Regions from separate parts of the Dietzia sp. SL131 genome, predicted to be linked through region 2. Evidence: riboswitches for the same ligand, from Rfam matches in the RefSeq annotation. Region 2 holds a riboswitch; the other holds the start of a gene.
What was found. Region 2 has a riboswitch for cyclic di-AMP ahead of OVA21_RS05275 (C40 family peptidase). Riboswitches for the same ligand answer to the same signal wherever they lie in the genome.

Region 1: another riboswitch for cyclic di-AMP. It lies ahead of OVA21_RS02505 (transglycosylase family protein); the one in region 2 lies ahead of OVA21_RS05275 (C40 family peptidase).

The regions. Positions count from the first base shown of each region.
Region 1 covers NZ_JAPPRI010000003.1:389,368-392,759, forward strand. The annotation lists gene OVA21_RS02495 (helicase-associated domain-containing protein) at 1-839, opposite strand, end outside; gene OVA21_RS02500 (hypothetical protein) at 942-1,142, shown strand; gene OVA21_RS02505 (transglycosylase family protein) at 1,240-1,875, opposite strand; cyclic di-AMP (ydaO/yuaA leader) riboswitch at 1,884-2,041, opposite strand; gene OVA21_RS02510 (hypothetical protein) at 2,223-2,510, opposite strand; gene OVA21_RS19230 (cold-shock protein) at 2,626-3,027, shown strand; gene OVA21_RS02520 (DUF2771 family protein) at 3,036-3,392, opposite strand, start outside.
Region 2 covers NZ_JAPPRI010000003.1:947,573-950,964, forward strand. The annotation lists gene OVA21_RS05265 (DEDD exonuclease domain-containing protein) at 1-844, opposite strand, end outside; gene OVA21_RS05270 (hypothetical protein) at 999-1,217, shown strand; cyclic di-AMP (ydaO/yuaA leader) riboswitch at 1,297-1,445, shown strand; gene OVA21_RS05275 (C40 family peptidase) at 1,458-2,069, shown strand; gene OVA21_RS05280 (NlpC/P60 family protein) at 2,502-3,392, shown strand, end outside.

The DNA.
Region 1 (3,392 bases), 560 kb from region 2:
TCAAGGGCCGCGACGCCGCCGGAGGCGTCGACCCGGCCCGCCCCGCCCGCCCCGCCCGCGGCCGCCCCGGCCCTCGGCGCGGCCCACGCAGGGGCGTGGAGCAGCGACGATCCCTCGTCGCGGGCGCCGTGGCGGGCCCGGTCCAGCGCGTGGGCACGCGGGACGACCACCTCGCCGTCGTCCCCACCGGTCACCTCCGCGAGCCCCGAGCCCGCCAGCTCTGTCGCGGCGGCACGCACCGGCTCCGACGCCCCGGCGCCGAGAGCCCCGACGGGGGTGCGCCCGCGGGCGATCGCCTCGAGCACCCCGACCGCCGGAGCGGACAGGCCGCCCCAGGCGACGTCGAGGTCGGCGCCCGCGGGCTCGCCGGGGTGCGGCGCCACCACCGGGGCCGACCGGACGGCCACCGCCGTGACGGGCGCCATCCGGACATGGTCCCCTCCGCCCCAGAGCAGGGTGAGGTCGCGGAGACGGGCGAGGGCGGCGTGGAAGACGGGCTCGTCGTCGTCGACACCCAACCGGCCCGACACCGCACCCAGCGGCACCGCCCCGGAATCGGCTCCCACCGCTGCGGCGGTGGCCAGGACCACGAGCTCCGGCCACGTCAGGGTCCCCAGCGCGCGGGCGGTGGACGCCGGCAACCGCAGCCTCGACGCGAGCACGTCGACCGAGGCCGGGGGAGGGGTGGCCACATCCGGACGCGACTCGCACACGCGGACGAGCGCGTCATCGGACAGTCCGGCCAGCCACGCGGGGAAGTCCGGCTCGTCGCCGGCGGCACCGGGGGAACCAGCACGGCGGGGGGCGACACGGCGGGAGGAGGCTCGGGAACTCGGCATGATCCGTCCCAGCCTAGTGAGATCGCGGCGGCGGTGAGGACCGTCCGGGTCCGATACGACCCGGATGCTGACGGGACGCCCGCGAGGTGAGACACTGGACACGTGGCTGCCAAGAAGAATCTGACCCATGACAACCCGGGATGGCCCGACGCCTCGTTCGGCGAGCACCCGGTGACCGAACTCGCCGCGCTGGTCGCGGGAGGCCTGTCCCCTTTCGGGCAGGAGACCTTCCCGCTGCCGCAGCATCGGCTGGGCTACCTCCACCCGGAGACGGTGGTCAACAGGACCGTCCGCACCCGCTGAGCGCGACGCACTCACACACGAGGAAGGGCCGCCACTCCCTGCAGGGGGTGGCGGCCCTTCCTCGTGGTCCGTGGACCGGGGCTGCGCGGGTGACGCGTCAGTTGGCCAGGTAGGTGGCGAAGAAGCCGTCCACCAGGTCCTGGTTGCCGGCGTAGGCGGCGTCGACGGCGTCCCGGTTGGCCTCGTAGGTGTCGGCGATCGGCAGCACGATGCCGCGGCCCTCGGCGAAGGAGGACAGGGTCGCCACGTGATCGGCGGCGGTGACCGCCTCCGGGGCGGCGGGCGCGGCCGGGGCGTGGGCACGCGGGGCCGGCGCGGGCGCCGGGTTGGACAGGTCGCGCGGGGTCGGCGCGGAGTTCAGGCCCAGCTTGGCCGAGCAGGCGGGCCAGGCGCCCCAGCCCTGACCGGCGAGGGTCTTCTCGGCGATCGCGATCTGCTGCTCGCGCGTGGCCTGGTTGGCCGTCGGGGCGTACTGCGTACCGCCGTAGGCGGCCCAGGTGCTCGGCGAGAACTGCAGGCCGCCCTGGTACCCGTTCCCGGTGTTGATGCCCCAGTTGCCGCCGGACTCACACTGGGCCAGGCGGTCCCAGTCGGAGTCGGGGGCGGCGTTGGCGGCCGGCGCGAGGGCCAGGCCGGCGGCGGAGAACGCGGTGCCCGCGAGGACAACCTTCACAGCGTTCCTGGGCGCTGAGGAGGCGGCGGCGGCACGGTGGCGTCCGGTGTAAGAGGTCATGTCGTCAGTCCTTTTCACTCTGTGCCTACGGGGTGAGCTGTCGGGTTCGGACGAGTGCGTCCGGCCGCCGGTGGCGGCTTCACCCCAAGGCGACCATCGGTCGCCGGGCCCGTGGTGGGCCCTGTCGGGTCCCCCGTCCCCGCCCGGGTAATGGTCACTGTGGCATCGGCCGCTGGGCGGGGTTCGGTAGGTGCGTCCGATGCCGACTCGCTGACGAGTCTGCTACGAAACTGTAGCGGTCCGATGCCGGATCGTCACCATTCTGAAATAAACCGAGGCAGTGTGGGTCTGACGTGCGCGCCGTTATCGGCTCGTTACCAGCGACGTTCGCGGACGGGTGTGGTTGGTCACACCGACGGCGGCCGCGAGCCGAGGATGGCGTACAGCAGTCCCAGCAGGAACCCCACCGGGGTGAACGACATCGCCCCGAGATAGAGGAGAGTCGGCGCGTCGCGGCCGAGCACGAACGGGGTCAGCGCCGCCGCGACGGTGAACAGCACCCCGATCGTGAAGATGACGAGCGCCGTCACGAACAGGCCCCGGCGTCGTGGCCGCACGGGGTCGGCTGCCCGCGCGGACGCGGCGGCGTCAGGTGTCCAGGGGTCGTCGGCAGGGCGTCGATCGTCGGCGGTCACACGGGGAGGTTACCGCTCGCCTCGCGGTGGGCACCAACGCGCACGAGGGTAGTCTCGGGGCATCAGTCATGGTTGTCGGTCGCGTATCCCGCGTCCGGTCGGAAGGTGGTTCGCGGTGCCCAGCGGCAAGGTCAAGTGGTACGACGCGGAGAAGGGCTTCGGTTTCCTGTCCCAGGAGGGCGGAGAGGACGTCTACGTGCGCTCCGAGGCGCTCCCCGCAGGGCTCGAGACGCTGCGTCCGCGCCAGCGCGTGGAGTTCGACATGGTCTCCGGGCGCCGCGGCCCCCAGGCGTTGCGCGTGGTGGTCCACGACGAGCCGACGGTCGCGGAGGAGCGGGCCCCGAGGAGCGGGCCCCGACGTTCGGCGGACGAGCTGCACGGGATGGTCGAGGACATGATCAAGGTGCTCGAGTCGACCGTCCAGCCCGAGTTGCGCCGTGGTCACCGGCCGGAGGCCAAGGTCTCGGGCCGGGTGGCGTCGGTGCTCCGCGCGGTCGCGCGCGAGCTGGACGCCTGACCCACGGATCAGTCGGCGTAGGTGAAGCGCACCGACCACTCGCCGTTGAGGATCGACTCCGACCCGTCAGCGGCATAGACGATCGCGACCGCACGGATGGCGAGGCCCTCGATCCGGCCCTCCTCCGGGGTGGTCACGGGCACCAGCAGCTGGCCCGGCCCGCCGGCCTCGACGGTGTAGTCGCGGGAGCCGTCGGCGCGGATCTCATAGACGTCCATCGTCGACGCACGCAGCTCTCCGGGCAGCCGGACGGTGAGGACGTCCTCATCCTGCACCCGGAACTCGCCGACCGGATTGGTGAAGGTGTTCCCGTCCAGGTCGGTCGCGGTGAACGGCAGCACGGTCACCTGGCCGCGATCGCTCGC
Region 2 (3,392 bases):
ACGCGACCGAGTCGATCGAGTCGGCCAGCCCGACCATGGTGCGCATCCGTCCGCGCGTGTCACCGCCGGAGTAGTAGGACCGGGCCCGTCTGCGGACCGCGCCGGACGAGCCGACGTACAGGGCGCCACCGGCGTCATCCCGGAACACGTAGACACCGGGCCCCTCGGTCAGCGAGCCGGTCATGGCGGCCCGCCGCCTCACCTCCGGGGAGAGACGACCGTCGTAGGCCCGTAGCTCCGACAGGGTCGAGACCCCGCAGTCGCCGACCCGCGAGATCAGTGCGTGGAGCACGTCGACCGTGGCGCGGGCGTCCTGCAGGGCCCGGTGATTGGGCTCCACGGTGGCCCCCAGGTGCGCGGCGAGGACTCCCAACCGATGGCCTCGTGTCTCCCCGCGGTGCAGCACCCGCCTCGCGAGAGCCAGGGTGCAGAGCGACGGGGGATCGGGCCACGGGCGCCCGGTCGACGCGGCGGCGGCCCGCAGGAAGCCCAGGTCGAACCGCGCGTTGTGGGCGACGAGGACGGCCCCGCGGGAGAATTCGAGAAACGTCGACATCACCTCGCCGAGACTCGGGGCACCGACGAGGTCGTCCGGAGCTATCCCCGTCAGTCTGCTGATGTGGCGGGGCAGGGCACCGTCGATCGAGACGAACGTCGACAGTTCCGCCTGCACCTCGCCGCCCCGGACGCGTACCGCGCCGATCTCGGTGATCTCGTCGCTTCCGGTCCGGGTGCCCGTCGTCTCCAGGTCGACCACGACGAACGTGACGTCGGACAGCAGAGGCTCGAGATCGTCGAAGGCTGCCTGCACCCCGGTCGAGACGGGGGAGGGGGATCGGGGCATGGCGGAGACGGTAGCCCCGCCCTCCGACACCGCCGGCCCCGCCGTGGTTGTCGGACCTTGTCCCTAGGGTGCCCCGCAGTACGACCACCCCGGGCCCGGATCGCGGCTCGATAACGAACGGGCAACACGCCCAGGACGAAGTGTGAGGTAGATCATGTTCACGATGGACTGCGTGCGGTGTCCCGCAGGACCCGCCGCATGTGACGGGTGCATCATCGCCGTTCTCGACGCCGGAAAACCGCAGGTGGACGAGCTATCTCCGGAGTCGTGCGGCTATGTTCTGGACCCGGAGGTCCGCGAGGCGATCGACGTCCTGCGCGAGGTCGGAATGGTCTCCACGGTCGAGATTCTGGGGGCTGACGTCGCCGCGTGAGCGATGAACTGGACTTCGACGAGACGGTTTCGTAACCTTTTCGAGACCTCGGAAGTCATCGCCCGCCTGCCGGCGGGGAGCCGGGGTCACACCTAAGCGCCGAAGGGCGCACCGGGGAACCAAGATCCACTGGGGTGAATCGCACGAGGGCCTACAGGTCCGAAGCGTAGGACAGACTTCCGTGTCCGAACCCGTCAGCTAACCCGGTCGGTGCCGCAGGAAGAAAGAGGAACAGTCTTCGTGGGAGCCCACAGCATCAAGACCAGCTCGACCGGCCGCCGTGTCGCCGCCGCCGGCCTGCTCGCAGCCGGAGCCGCTGTCGCCGGTTCCGGAACCGCCGCCGCCGCACCCGTCACCGTCGACGTCCCCGTCGAGCTGCGGCTGCCCGGCGTGCCGAACCAGGTCTCGTTCGACCTACCGGAGGGCATCGAGCTCCCGGCCGGCCTGGCCCAGGCCCAGGCACAGGCGGCGCCCGTCGAGTTCGCCGCCCCCGCGCCGGTGGTCTCGACCGGCCAGCGCATCCTCGACGCCGCCACCACCCGGGTCGGCTCGCCCTACGTCTGGGGCGCTACCGGCCCCAACTCGTTCGACTGCTCCGGTCTGACCTCGTGGGCCTACAAGGAGGCGGGGATCTCCATCCCGCGCACCAGCCAGGCCCAGATCGGCGGCGGCACCCAGGTCTCCAAGGCCGACCTGCAGCCCGGCGACATCGTCGCCTTCTACAGTGGCGCCAGCCACGTCGGGATCTACGCCGGCAACGGCCAGGTCGTCCACGCCCCGTACTCGGGCACCTCGGTGAGCTACGCGCCGGTGGACTCCATGCCGTTCTACGGTGCGACACGCTACTACTGAGTCGGGTCGCTCCCCGAACCTCCGCAGACCCCGTCGGCGTCCGGTCTCGAACCGGTCACCGGCGGGGTCTGTCGTCTGTAACATCCCCTCTCGGGTACCCGATTCCACCGTAGGCGTCGGCTGGGCGCCCGCGCCCTGCGTGACCCGGATCCGAGAGTTCGACGACACCAGATGACCCGCAGCCTCAGCGTGCTCGCGATCGCAGCGACCGTGACCACCTCGTTGACCCTCGGTCCCGCGCCGGCCGGAGCGCAGACCACCACCCCGGACCGGTCGTCGCCAACCGCGACCACGGCGCCTGTCCCGGGTCCGGTTACCCCGCCTGATCAGGTTTCGACTTCTCCCGCTCCGTCGTCGACCGCTCCGTCTTCCCCCGCTCCGTCGCAGACTGCACCGTCCACCACGCCGTCCGCCACAGCGGTGCCCGGCGAGATGAGCGAGGACCTGGCGGAGCTGGCCCGGTTGTCCGAGGAGGCGGGAGCATTGGGGGAGCAGCTCCACCTCGCGCGCGGGGAACTGGACCGCGCCAACGGGGAGCGCGTCCGCCTCGAACGGGCCGCCGGGGTCGCAGCCGGACGGTCCGCCCTCGCGGACGGCACCGCGCGCCGGGACCAGTCCATCGTCGATCACCTCGCGACCATGCGGTACCGGGGCGGGGACACCGGCGCCACACGGGCGGCAGTGCTCGCCGAGAGCCCCCGGGACCTGGTCGACAGGCTCGACACGCTGCGCCGACTGTCCGGGGCCACCACGAGTGCACTGGACGCCTCCAGAGCTGCGTCCCGGGATGCGGTGCAGCTCAGGGAAGAGGCCGCGCGTTCCGCGGCCGAGGCCCGGGACGCGGCCCGCGTCGCGCAGGAGCGAACCGACGCGCTCGCCCGCCGAACCGAGGAGATGCGGGTACGGATGGATGAGGTCCGTCGCCGGGTCGACGCACTGTCGGACGCACAACGCGATCTCTGGATCGGCGGACCGGTGGTGCCGGAGGGGTACGTTGCCCCGCCGGTGGACGACGTCAATTCCGCGGCGCTCCGAGTCGCACTCTCCCGGCTGGGCGCGCCCTACTCGTGGGGCGCGACGGGCCCGTCCGAGTTCGACTGCTCCGGTCTCATGGTGTGGTCGTACGCGCAGGAGGGCAAGGCGCTGCCCCGGGCGAGCCAGGCGCAGGCGGTCGCGGGCGCCCCGGTGGCGATGAACGACATCCGGCCCGGTGACCTTGTCATCTACTTCCCCGGCGCCACCCACGTCGGGATGTACGCCGGCGACGGTCTGGTCCTGCACGCCCCGACCTACGGTGTGCCGGTCCGCCTCGAGCAGGTCGAC